Regions from separate parts of the Marinomonas gallaica genome, predicted to be linked through region 1. Evidence: predicted binding sites of a transcription regulator. Region 1 holds the regulator's gene; each other region holds the start of a gene.
The links. Region 1 encodes PhoB, which activates phosphate uptake and scavenging genes when phosphate is short. Its sites were predicted from a motif close to TGTCATANNNNTGTCANA; they were not measured.
Positions count from the first base shown of each region.

Region 2: the regulator PhoB is predicted to act here: its motif matches at 709-726, upstream of ACPUEK_RS09520 (PhoX family protein).
Region 3: the regulator PhoB is predicted to act here: its motif matches at 3,112-3,129, upstream of ACPUEK_RS00320 (GNAT family N-acyltransferase).

Region 1 covers NZ_CP187511.1:732,536-737,082, forward strand. Annotated here, with positions in the region: gene cysZ (sulfate transporter CysZ) at 1-584, shown strand, start outside; gene ACPUEK_RS03400 (response regulator) at 594-1,421, shown strand; gene phoR (phosphate regulon sensor histidine kinase PhoR) at 1,497-2,855, opposite strand; gene phoB (phosphate regulon transcriptional regulator PhoB) at 2,909-3,604, opposite strand; gene ubiA (4-hydroxybenzoate octaprenyltransferase) at 3,689-4,543, opposite strand.
Region 2 covers NZ_CP187511.1:2,030,694-2,035,240, forward strand. Annotated here, with positions in the region: gene ACPUEK_RS09515 (EAL domain-containing protein) at 1-637, shown strand, start outside; gene ACPUEK_RS09520 (PhoX family protein) at 851-2,761, shown strand; tRNA gene ACPUEK_RS09525 (tRNA-Leu) at 2,893-2,978, opposite strand; gene queA (tRNA preQ1(34) S-adenosylmethionine ribosyltransferase-isomerase QueA) at 3,202-4,263, shown strand; gene tgt (tRNA guanosine(34) transglycosylase Tgt) at 4,296-4,547, shown strand, end outside.
Region 3 covers NZ_CP187511.1:61,031-65,577, forward strand. Annotated here, with positions in the region: gene ACPUEK_RS00290 (NAD(P)/FAD-dependent oxidoreductase) at 1-115, opposite strand, end outside; gene ACPUEK_RS00295 (SDR family NAD(P)-dependent oxidoreductase) at 126-887, opposite strand; gene ACPUEK_RS00300 (nuclear transport factor 2 family protein) at 889-1,338, opposite strand; gene ACPUEK_RS00305 (sigma-70 family RNA polymerase sigma factor) at 1,514-2,095, shown strand; gene ACPUEK_RS00310 (ChrR family anti-sigma-E factor) at 2,102-2,791, shown strand; gene ACPUEK_RS00315 (hypothetical protein) at 2,876-3,058, shown strand; gene ACPUEK_RS00320 (GNAT family N-acyltransferase) at 3,203-4,547, shown strand, end outside.

The DNA of each region.
Region 1 (4,547 bases):
ATTGGATGTCGTTCTTAAACTGGTTGTTTTATTTGCTGCTGAACATTGCCATCGGTTTGATGATGTTTTACAGCTTCTCTGTGGGGGTTAATATCCTTGCTGCCCCCTTTATGGCATTTTTAGCGGAAAAAGTAGAAGAACAGCAAACGGGCAAAGAGTTCGATGAAGACATGAGTTTTACTGGGCTTATGGTGATTACTGGGCGCAGCTTAAAGCGTGAAATGCAGAAACTGGGGTATTTTTTACCGCGCTTTATTGCATTGCTGTTGCTGTCGTTTATTCCAGTGGTGAATATTGTCACGTCGGTGTTGATTGTGTTGTTCTCCGCTTGGATGCTGTCCTTGCAATACATGGATTATGCGTTTGATAACAATAAAGTCAGCTTCCCTGAAATGCGAGCCTCTCTGCGAGAAAAGCCGCTGCTATGTTGGACGTTTGGCTTTATCGTGATGTTTGGTGTCACCATTCCTTTCTTAAACCTGTTTGTTATGCCGATTGCGGTAGTGGCAGCCACACTCTTGTGGATCAAGGTATTTAGTGAGCGCTTTGTGAATTACGCCGATCTTTTGTCACAGACTCGATAGGATTACATTTTGAAAATACTGGTTGTTGATGATGCGTCGTTTACGCGAGATTTGATTAAACGTACGTTGCGTAAAAGTTTTCCTGCTGTGACGGTCGAGGAAGCGGTAAATGGTCGCAAAGCACAGCAAATGCTACAGAAATCTACGTTTGATATGGTGCTATGCGACTGGGAAATGCCTGAAATGACAGGTGTGGAACTACTGCAATGGTGCCGAGAGCAACCGCAATACAAGAAAGAAACACTGCCTTTTGTCATGATTACCAGTCGTGGTGATAAGTCTCATGTGGTTGAAGCGGTGCAGTCAGGTGTGACCGATTATTTAGGTAAACCCTTTTCAGCGGAACAGTTAGTACAGAAAGTAGTGACGGCTGCCAAACGTAATGGCATCGAGAAGAAGTTGGGTGATGCACCTAAAAAACCAACCGCTTCAAGCGGCGGCATTGCTTCGGGTTCGCTGGATGTGTTGATGGCGACGACGGTTGCGCCGAAAGCGGCTTCGCCTAAAATCACGAACCCAACAGTGTCGGTCAAAGACGTCAAGATACCAACCAAAGTTCGTTTTGCGGGCAAAGAGTTTCGTTGCATGGTGGTGCATTTCGCTAAAGACGAAGCCACGATGTTGATAAAAAGTGACGATGTGATTCCGACGGTGCTTGATCAAGCGGTGTTAGATTTGACGTTTGAGCAGAAGGTGAACCGTTTAAATTACTACGTGCAATCTGTCGCGACGACCGAGAAGAAACCGGACTCTGCTTTTTTAACAGTGACTCTGCTATTGATTGACCAAGATGCTGAAAAAGAAGCGTTTATAAAAGCGTTGTTTGATTCATTGTAACGTGACGACACGATTATAAGAATGCCCGCATACAATCGTATAGCGGGCATTTTTTTGGTAACGAAACGAGGTTCTCTAGGAGGTCGAAGAGGTTTCCGTTGTCGCATCTTCTTCTTGTGCCTGCGAATGTGCCTGCGGCTGAACGGGTGCATCAATACCGTCGGCTTCTGTCGCCACCGTTGCAAGGAGCGCCTCCTGACGAACACGGTCGGTTGGGAAGTGACACGAGAACGTACTACCAAAGCCTGGTTGGCTTCGAATTTGTAGCTTCGCATTATGGTGAATCAGTACGTGCTTAACGATGGCTAGACCTAGGCCGGTTCCGCCAGTGTTTGAACCTCGTCCTTTATCGACGCGGAAGAAACGTTCGGTCAATCGCGGAATATGGCGGGGATCGATACCTAAACCTTGATCTTCAACTGAGAATACGCCACTGAACTCATTCTGAACCCATTTAACGCGAATAACGCCGCCTTCAGGTGAGTACTTGATGGCGTTTACTACTAGGTTTGAGAACGCGCTGTAGAGCTCGCTGCTGGCGCCATAAATATAGCTGTCTTCGGGCAGATCAAAGCTAATCTCATGCTCATCAGACATCATTGGTAAGGCGGTCTTTTTGACCGTTTCACAAATGTCATCAATTTTGAGCCACTGATGCGCTTCACGCTTATCATTGGTCTCTAAACGTGATAGTAGCAGCAGATCTTCAATCAAATGCTCCATACGCAATGACTGATCCGACATGTTCACAATGCCTCGTTGCATCGATGGCGGAAGGTTATCTTTAAACATAGACAGTGTTTCGAGATAGCCTTTAATCACCGTAAGCGGCGTTTTTAGCTCGTGTGAGGCATTGGCAACGAAGTCTTTACGCATTTGCTCTAGTAGATGTAAACGGGTGACATCACGAACAAAAATCAGGTGATCATTTTGATCGTACAAAGTAGTTTGTACTTCTAGATAGATACCGTCTTTTGACGGAGATTTGATGACTAAAGGCTCACCAAAGCGCTTTTGAGAGAAATAACGAAAGAATTCTGGGTTTCGTAAAATGTTGGTGATTGGCTGACCGCGGTCCGTAGGGCGCTGTAAACCAAGCAACAAGCCCGCCGAATTGTTCCACCATTCCAAATTGCCGTTACTGTCCGCCATGATGACGCCTTCTTTAAGGGCGGCGGTAGAGTTTTCAATCCGGTTAAGTGCCTGACGCATTCGGCGTTTAGATTTGCGTTGTTTCTTTTGTAGACGATACACCGCATCAAAGATTTCACCCCAAATACCAGAGGCTTCTGGGGGGGCCGCTTTACCTGAGCGACGTAACCAACAGTGAAATTGGTACAGTTGGTACAGTTGCCAGTAGAGAGTGCCCAGTACATAAAGTAAGGCGAGTGCGAGAATATGGCCCAATACGAAACCTATGGCGATTACCGCCATGAGTCCACTCATCCATGTAAGGAAAGCCCGTTGCCAAGTTCGCTTCATATATATTAAGCCGTTCGTTTCGCAGAGAAACGGTATCCCGTACCGCGAACCGTTTGAATTAAAAAGTCATGTGACTCGCCGATCGCTTTGCGCAAGCGGCGGATATGTACGTCTACGGTACGCTCTTCAACATAGACATTACCACCCCAAACTTGATCCAATAGCTGAGCACGAGAGTAAGCACGTTCTTGGTGAGTCATTAAAAACTTCAACAAACGATACTCCGTTGGCCCCATTTCGATCGGCGAAGTGCCAATTGAAACACGTTGGCTAATCGGGTCAAGCAGCAAACCTTCTACTTCGATTGGATCATCAACACCTTGTGGTGTCGCACGGCGAAGCACCGCTTTCAGGCGAGCCACCAATTCACGCGGCGAAAATGGTTTGGTGATGTAATCGTCCGCCCCTACTTCTAACCCTTGGATTTTATTGTCTTCTTCGCTTTTCGCCGTCAACATAATCACAGGGATTTCGGCGGTCGTTGGGTCTTTCTTTAGACGGCGAGTCAACTCGACGCCACTACCACCAGGCATCATCCAATCCACAAGTACCAAGTCAGGTCGATGATCGACGATCATCTCATGAGCCTGTTGGCTATTTTCAGCTTCCATGTATTCATAGCCAGCCATTTCCAGCGCGACAGCGATCATCTCGCGGATTGGGGCTTCATCATCAATAATTAAAACTTTTTTACCGGTCACAGGATTTATCCTCATCTCAGGAACGGTAGATATTAAAGCCTCTAAATGTGACAACTGTGTTAAATTGTCACATCAGTGCCACATTCAAATGTAATACCCGAGTAAGATTCCTGCAAAGATACAGTAACCGACGCGGTTATTATCTAGGAAAGAGCGAAAACACGCTTGCCGATCTCGATCTTTCGCTTGTAGGTATTGCTGGTAAAACAGATACACAGCACCGAGTAAGCTGACAAAGTACAACAGGCCTAATTGAGCAATCACACCGATCCACATCATCAAGGATAGGGTCAATCCCTGTAAAATCAAAATCACCAGTAAGTCGTAGCGACCAAACAAAATCGCCGTCGACTTAATACCCACTTTAATGTCATCTGGGCGGTCTGTCATAGCGTAGTAAGTATCGTAAGCAATGGTCCAGAAGCAGTTTGCCACAAACAACATCCACAGCTGTGGGTCTAATAAGCTACCGCCTTGGGCGCTGTAAGCCATCGGGATGGCCCAGGAGAAGGCTAAGCCCAAAAATAGCTGTGGCAAATGCGTGTAGCGTTTCATAAACGGATACAAAGCAGCTAAGAACAAACCGACAAAAGACAACAAAATGGTCTGCCAATCGGTAAATAGCACTAAAATAAAGCTTAAAATCGATAAACCAGCAAACAGCGCTAAGGCTTCTACTTCCGATACCCGACCCGATGGCAATGGACGATTCTTGGTGCGTTCGACAAAGCCGTCCACTTTACGGTCGGCAAAGTCGTTAATCACACAGCCGGCAGAGCGCATACTGAACACGCCCAACACAAAAATAAATATTAGATGCCATTTTGGCCAGCCGTCAGCGGCTAACCATAGCGCCCATAATGTCGGCCACATCAGCAATAGGGAGCCAATGGGGCGGTTAAAACGGGTTAGATCGGCGTAATCTTTCAGTTTACTCATTTTT
Region 2 (4,547 bases), 1.3 Mb from region 1:
CAAGGTGGTACATGAGCTGGATTTGGTCATAGAATTAGATAAGTACATTATTAGCAAAACGTTAAATGAGATATACGATCACCAGTCTCTTTTTTGTGAAGACACACCTGTCTCGATAAACGTCTCGGCAAAAAGCTTTGTCCGGCGTGATGTGATTGAGCATTTAGTGTTGGGGCTACAAGAGCGTAACTTGCGCTCTGAAGTCGTTGAAGTTGAAGTAACAGAAGATGCTGTCCTATCCATCGGCGAAGTCGTTAAAGCCAATGCTGATTTGTTGCGCTTACATCGTATTAATATTTGTCTAGATGATTTTGGAACGGGGTATTCTGCGCTGAGTTATCTCGGAAAATTGCCATTGGATAATCTTAAAATTGATCGTGTTTTTGTCAATGACGTTAAAACACATCGTGGTAGGGTGATGCTGGAAGCAATTATCTCTATTGCTAAGTCCTTGGATTTGACGGTGACGGCGGAAGGCGTGGAAGACGAGGAACAAAGTCAGATATTAGCGCAAATGGGATGTGATTTTGCCCAAGGCTTTTTATTTTCAAAGGCATTACCTACGGATCAGCTAGAGCAGTTTCTGCAAAATCATGCCGTGAAAGCCTCAAATACTGCGACAATAAGTTTGAATTAATAGCTTCTCTAGCCCTGATTTTCTGGCTTTTTTACCCTCTTATAATATAGATGACAGTGTTGAAATATTTCTGTTATCAAACAGTCATGTTAATAACACCAAACTGACATGCTTGGCAGGCTTAATAGACGTCGATTTTAATTAAGGATGTGGCACTGAGTGGAAACGTGTTCACAGCCTCATAACTAGAAACGATAATTTGAGGGAATACCGATGTCTGTTAAGCAAGATCAAATGTTAGGCTTTGATGAGCATGATGAGCTAGTTCGTCCTGCACCAGAAATGGTTGAGTTTGAAGAAACGGCTAAGAGCATGGTTTCTCGTCGCGGCTTCTTGTCTGGTGGTGCAGCTGTAGGCGCGACAGCGTTTGTGATGGGTTCTACCACATTTGCTGCGGGCAAGGCATTGGCAGGTGAAGAGGCTAATAAAATGTCTCGTCTGGCTTTCGATATGGTCAAAGCAAACACAATGGATACTGTCACGGTGCCGCAAGGTTATAAGTGGGAAGTTCTTGCGTCTTGGGGCGAGCCTTTATTTTCAAATGCGCCAGCGTTTAACCCAGCAACAGGTGGTACGGGTGAATCTCAAGAGCTAGCCTTTGGTGATCACAATGACGGCATGGCGCTTTTTTCGCACAACGGTCGTCAAATTCTTTGTGTGAACAACGAATACACAAATGCTTCAACGCTGCATGCTAATCGTACAGACGGTGTGCCAACGACTGCTGATGATGTGCGTAAAAACAAAGCAGCACATGGTGTTACTGTTGTTGAAGTCGCACGTCGCGATGGCAAATGGGGCATCGTTAAAGATTCTGAATACAACCGTCGTATTACCGCTGATACAGAAATGGATATCACGGGTCCGGCTCGTGGTCATGACCTTATGAAAACCAAAGCCGATTCAAAAGGTGTGGTTGCAAAAGGTACTTGGAATAACTGTGGTAACGGTCAAACACCTTGGGGTACCTACCTTACGTGTGAAGAAAACTTCAATGGCTACTTCTCCTCAAGTGATAAAAACTATGAATTGACGCCGCAGATGAAACGCTACGGTATTAGTCATGAAGATCGTGGCTACAAATGGGCAATGGCAGACTCACGCTTTGACTTGTCAAAAGATCCACAAGAACCAAACCGTTTTGGTTACATCGTAGAGATTGATCCACTTAATCCTACTGCACGTCCTAAGAAGCGCACTGCACTGGGTCGTTTCAAGCATGAAAACGCAGAAGTAGAAGTGGCAGCTAATGGCCATGTTGTGGTTTACCTAGGTGATGATGAACGAGGTGAGTTTCTTTACCGTTTCGTCTCAAAGAATAAATTCGTTGTAGGCGGCGATAATAATGACCTTTTAGAAGAAGGGACTCTGTACGTTGCTAAATTTAACGATAACAACACAGGTATGTGGTTAGCGTTAACGCCGAAGTCAACAGGCATGAGCGAGGCGGAAATCGCTATTTACACTCGTGAGGCTGCATCAAAAGTGGGTGCAACGACAATGGACCGTCCTGAGTGGGTCGCGTCTAATCCAAACAAAGCAGAGGTATACTGCTGTCTAACCAACAACAAAAACCGTGGCGTTAAACCGAATGCGGGTGGTGACGAAACGCCAGCTGGTGGACCAAACCCACGTGTTAAAAATAACTACGGTCAAATTGTTCGCTGGCGTCCAGAGGGCCAAGATCATACAGCGCCTAAATTTAATTGGGATCTGTTCGTAATGGCAGGTAACCCAGCGGTGTACGATGATGCCTATGCAGGCTCTAAGAACGTTAATAAAGACAACATGTTTAACTCGCCAGATGGTCTAAAGTTTGACTCAAAAGGTCTGCTTTGGATTCAAACGGATGGTAACTACTCGAACGAGAAAGGCTTTGCAGGTCAAGGTAACAACCAAATGTTGGTGGCTGATCCGGAGACAGGTGAGATCAAGCGTTTCCTAGTAGGACCTAAAGAGTGTGAAATTACGGGTTCTGCATGGAGTGCTGACCGTACAACCATGTTTGTCAGTGTTCAGCATCCAGGCGAGAAAGGTGATTCAAACTGGCCTAACGGCGCGGGCTCTGTGCCTCGTTCAAGTGTGATCGCGATTTCCCGTGAAGACGGCGAAATGATCGGCTAGTTCGATATAAGAGTATTAAATAAAAAACGGCGCATGAGGTGCCGTTTTTTATATTAAGGCAGTCGATATTCAGTGCCCTAGAAACGAAAAAAGCCCCGAACTCTCGTTCGGGGCTTTTCGCATCATAAAGATGGTACCAGTGGCCGGACTCGAACCGGCACGCTTTATAGGCAATGGATTTTGAATCCATCGTGTCTACCAATTCCACCACACTGGCTTTGAAAAAGGTGAGGCGTATTATGGTGATTTATTTTTAACTGTCAACGGTTTTTCGATAAAAAGGTTAAAAAACGCAGCGATTGAATTGGGTTGGTTGAAAAGTGCTCAGCATGAAGTCGTTCAACAAGTATTGAAATGGGAAATTGTCTTATATCGTACCCAAGTGATTAGAAATTCGCTAAAATGCCGCATCATTTTTCTAGGTATACATATTAGCTATTATGCGCGTGTCTGATTATCGCTTTGAGCTACCTGAAGAGCTCATTGCTCGTTACCCAATGCCTGAACGTACTGCTAGTCGTCTACTAAAGCTAGACGGTCCTAGCGGCGAGTTGGCTCATAAACACTTTACTGATGTCCTTGAGTGTGTGGAGCCCGGTGATTTAATGGTGTTTAACAATACTCGAGTTATCCCGGCGCGCTTGTTTGGGCAAAAAGCGTCTGGCGGTAAGTTAGAGTTATTGGTTGAACGTTTATTGTCTGAACATGAAATCTTAGCGCATGTTCGTTGCAGTAAATCACCGAAAGTAGGCAACCGCCTTGAATTAGGTATCGACCGTGGTGCGTCTCATGGCGCGGAAATGGTGGGGCGTGATGATACGTTGTTCCATTTACGTTTTGATGAGCCGGTACTTGAGGTATTGGAAAAAGTAGGGCATATGCCGCTTCCGCCCTACATTGAGCGTCCGGATGATGAGAGTGATCAAGAGCGCTATCAAACGGTATACAATAAAACGCCTGGTGCCGTGGCTGCGCCAACGGCAGGGTTACATTTTGATGATGCGCTGCTTGAGAAGCTAAAAGCAAAAGGGGTTGATACGGCCTTTGTTACCCTGCATGTCGGCGCGGGAACTTTTCAGCCTGTTCGTGTTGATGACATTAAAGACCATGTCATGCACTCAGAGTATGCCGAAGTCTCTCAAGATGTCGTAGACAAAGTGCGCGCAACCAAAGCCAATGGTAAGCGTGTCATCGCGGTAGGGACCACCAGCGTACGCTCACTGGAATCGGCGAGTCAGTTAGGGCAAATTGAACCTTTTGCTGCTGATACCAGTATTTTTATTTATCCAGGTTATGAATTTAAAACCGTGGATGTGCTAGTGACGAATTTTCATTTACCAGAGTCTACGCTCATTATGTTGATCAGTGCGTTTGCAGGCTATGACAATGTGATGAATGCATACCGTGTTGCGGTGGCTGAGAAGTACCGCTTTTTCAGTTACGGCGATGCCATGTTTATTACTCGAAACCCAAAGGCCGAAGGGCCAACTGCTGAGGAATAAGACGAATGTCAGATAAACGTCCAGAGTGTTTTATGGACTTTGAAGTGCTTGCTACATCAGGTAAGGCTCGCCGTGCGCGCTTGAGCTTCCCGCGTGGCGATGTTGAAACGCCGGCTTTTATGCCAGTGGGTACCTACGGCACTGTAAAAAGTATGCTGACCAAAGACATTGAAGAAATCGGTGCGGATATTATTTTAGGTAATACCTTTCATTTATGGTTACGCCCAGGTACCGAAGTCATCAAAGCACACGGTGATTTACATGATTTCACGCAATGGAAAAAA
Region 3 (4,547 bases), 670 kb from region 1:
CCGTGTGTCCGCCAATACGGCTGTCTCGCTCGAAGACTGTAATATCATGTTCACTGCGTAACAAATAGGCGGCCGTTAAACCTGAAATACCGCTACCAATAATGGCAACCTTCATACCTTAATCCTTATTCGGAGCGCTCACGCGAATTGTACTTAAACCAAAGTTTAGGGAAGAGTCGAGCCATTGCCAGTACAGCGGATAGACGCTTCGGAAATGCATATTCATAAACGCGCTTAGCAATGGCTTTTTCAATACGTTGGGCCGCCTGTTCTGGCGACATAATAAAGGGCATATCAAAATCATTACGTTGGGTCAGAGGGGTATCAATAAAGCCCGGTAAGATACAACTAACCGCCACATCGTCAGGCGCTAAATCCAAACGCAATGATTCTAGTAAGTAACGTACCGCGGCTTTACTCGCACCATAGGCTTCAGAACGAATAAACGGAGCCTGCACCGCTTGAGAACTCACCCCAACCAGATGGGAATTTGATGTGGCTTTGAGTAGCGGCAAACACACTTGAATTGATCGCACCATGCCCATGTAATTCACTTGATTGACACGTTCAAACAAGCCCCAATCTGGCTCATCAATGTCTAAGTATTCACAAGTACCGGCATTTAAAATCGCCAAATCCAAATGCTGCGTTTTGGCCTCTAAAGCTTCTTTAACAGACTCAACATCCGACTCTTTCGTTACATCAAACGCGATGAACGATAACTCATCAGGATAGAGTCGCTCTAATTGCTTTAATGATCCTTCTCGACGTGCTGATACAATGACTTTATTGCCTGATAACAAGTAGTGTTTGGCAAGGGCGAGTCCAAGACCAGAGCTTGCGCCAGTAATCCAAATCGTTTTCTTATGTTCGTCTTGTGCGCTCATATTATCCCTCCGTGGCTAATCGCTGACGTAAGCGTTTGACGGCCCAACCGACAACCGGTACGTGCTCGTAAATCATTTGCCCCATGTCGTAGACGTCTTCATGATAGTAGATACGATCGTCAAACTGTATTTGCGACATACCACGCACGACATGGGTTTCTTTCCCCAATTTGGGATGACAAAAATACATGTTCCATTTGATATAGGCTTTATCTTGCCCAACAAGTTGGTCGAGAAATTCAAACCGACCGCTTTCCACACTTTCACACGTTTCAGAAAGATAAGCATGAAGTTCAGCAAGCCCTTGCACCTGATGGATCGGATCACGGAACTTGATATTGCTTGCATACACATCTCCAATAGCATCCAGTTTGGGATGTTTTACGTCTTTATAAAACGCCTTAAAGCGTTCGATTAAAGCTTGTTTTGAATTTGTGTCGTTTGCTTGCATACAGATGCACCTAAGAGCTTTACCATTAGTGATTGAATTGTGTCCGATATAAACAGATACGTTATGAAAAAAACTTCAGATCACTGATCCAGTACAAAGATCTAACCGTATAACAATTTTGCGAGATTCTTTCGCCACACCCAGACTGACCCACGTGCACGTTTGGAGCCCTAGGATGAACACAGTTTCAGAAACGATTAACGATAGCAAAAATGCTTTGTTAGAAGATATGACACAAGTAGCCGTCGCCCGCGATACGCGAGCTCTAGAGAGGCTATTTGATCATTATGCCCCGCGCATACGAGCTTTTTGCTTGTCAGCACAGCCGGGTGCAAACTTAATGGCGGATGATATCGCGCAAGAAGTGATGATCCGAATTTGGAACAAAGCGCATTTATACAACCCTGCGACGGCGTCATTAAATACATGGATTTTCACCATCGCCCGCAACGCACGAATTGATTACATGCGTAAAAATGGTCGCTACCAAAGCGACATTGATCCAGAAGAATTCTGGAGTGAAATGGCCGATGAAAATGCGGACCCATTTCGAGAAGCACAACAGCAACGCGACCAAGTACGAGTTCGTGACGGTTTAAAGCAGCTTCCTAATGATCAGCAACAAGTGCTTGCAAAGGTTTATTTAGAGGGGAAAAGCCACTCAGAAGCCTCTGAAGAACTCGGTCTACCTTTAGGTACTGTGAAGTCTCGTGTTCGCCTTGCGTTGAACAAGTTATCCGTAATTATTAAGAGGTAGTCGTTTATGCTTAGCTGCCACCCAACTATCGACATTTTGACCGATTATTCTTCAGGTTCACTTTCCCTAGCTCACGCTCTGGGTGTTTCCGTGCACCTTGATCAATGCCCAAAGTGTCGTGAACAAGTTAAACGCCTAAACATGGTTGGCGCCGAGTTGTTTGCTAGCCAAACTGACACGGTCAGCAAAGATCATATGGCACAGCTAAAAAGCAATGTGATGGCGGCGATCAACCAAGCCGACGTTACCCAAGCCAAGCAACAAGAAGATAAGGATGTATTTTCTCACATCCCTGCTTCATTGCGCCGCTTGATACCAAAAGGGTTCAATGCACTTAATTGGATGTATCTGACGCCCTCTTTCAAATTGGCAACGCTTAGTAACGAAGCGGGTGGGCCTCAGATTGCTTTGTCTAGAATCAAAGCAGGTGCTCGCCTGCCAAGCCACACTCATACGGGTAACGAAGTGACCATCGTATTGAAAGGCGCGTTCTCAGATGAAGATGGTTTATACCGTGAAGGCGACTTCATTAGTCGCGACCATAATCACAAGCATCAGCCTCGTGTGACCAAAGATGAAGAGTGTATCTGCTTGATTATACTTGATTCCCCCATCGAATTTACGGGTTGGGTGACACGTTTGCTAAATCCAATAATGCGCCATTTTCATCCAAATAATGCGCTAAATGGAGCCTAAGTTCGTCGAAAAAATTAACTAAAGCCTTCGTAGCTGAAATTTGATATGATTACAACTTAATCTAATTAAAAAAAGGAATACACCATGGCTGCGAAAAAGAAACAAGCCGATGTTCCAATGGAAACATCTGCGACAATCGAAAAACAAATGGAAGAGTTTTTGGCTCGTGGTGGCCACATCGAACAAATTGACCAAGGCGTAAGCGGTCAAGCGAACTACAAAGGCTCACGCCATATTACGCTTGGCAACAGTAAGCCAAAAGCGTAACACTTCTTAAAAGCCGGTCCCTGATCGGCTTTTTGCTGTTTGACTGATCACTTTGTCATCAACCAGACACAAAATCGTCACCCTGCTGTCACCATCACTCCCTAGCCTGACTAAGAGACATCAAAAGGTTAGCGGAGCTATATCGTGTTACAAGTCGAACAAATCATTTCTAACAAAGCACCCGGTTTTCTAGATAAGAGCCCTCTTATCACGAAGCCTACATTAAGCTTTTTAAAACGTCTTTTTCACGAGAATGAAGTCAACCAATTCCTTGAGCAGAACGGTAACTGCGTAGGCTTTGAGTTCATTGACCGAGTTTTGGATCACTTTAACTTTGGCTATCAAGCCAGCCAAGTTGACCGCCGCAACATTCCTGCCATTGGCCGTTCTTTAATTGTCGCGAACCACCCTCTTGGTGCATTAGACGGTTTGGCTATCTTGCGTTTAATCGGTGAAATCCGCAGTGATGTTAAAATCATTGCAAATGATCTACTGCTTGGCTTTGACGCTTTAACAGGATTAGTTCTACCGGTTGATAACATGGGTGGCAAAACGGGCCGTAAGCAACTCAAAGCCATCATGGATTGCTTACACCGAGAAGAATGCGTGATTATCTTCCCAGCTGGGGAAGTCTCGCGCTTATCGCCAAGTGGCATCAAAGATCTAAAATGGAACTCCAGCTACCTTAAGATCGCTGAAAAAACTAACAGCCCAATTCTGCCAGTCCACATCGGCGGCCGTAACTCCATGATGTTTTACACCAGTTCATGGGTATATCGTCCGTTATCTACGATGCAACTCGCAAACGAAATGTTTCGCCAGCGCAACCGTCGCATCCCTATTCAAGTAGGTGAACCGATTCCGATTCAGGAGCTCGCGAAACTCCCCCTTAGTACTAAAGAAAAAAACAAACTTGTGAAGCGACACCTGTATCGCATCGCCAAAGGCCGTAAGCCTCTGCTGAAGACAGAGAAAACCATCTCACATCCACAGAATCGTCAGCAGTTAAAACTGGAGCTAAAACGTGCCGAACACTTAGGCTCGACCAAAGACAGTAAGCAAATTTACTTGGTCGAATACGAGCATGAATCCAGCTTGATGCAAGAAATTGGCCGCCTACGTGAAATCGCTTTCCGTAAAGTAGGCGAAGGGACTGGCGAGCAAAAAGATTTAGATAAATACGATCAATACTATCGCCACTTAGTCCTATGGGACGAAGAAGCATTGGAAATTGTGGGCGCTTATCGTATTGGAGAGGTTTACCGTTACTTAAAATCAGGCACAGATCATAGCATTTACAGCAGCACTTTATTCAGCTACAGCTGTGACATGGAGCCATATTTTGAGCAAGGCATCGAACTCGGTCGCAGCTTTGTGCAGCCCAAATACTGGGGCAAACGTAGCCTCGATTACCTATGGTATGGCATTGGTGCTTATCTGGTTAAACATCCAGAAGTACGTTACATGTTTGGTCCAGTGAGCTTGAGTG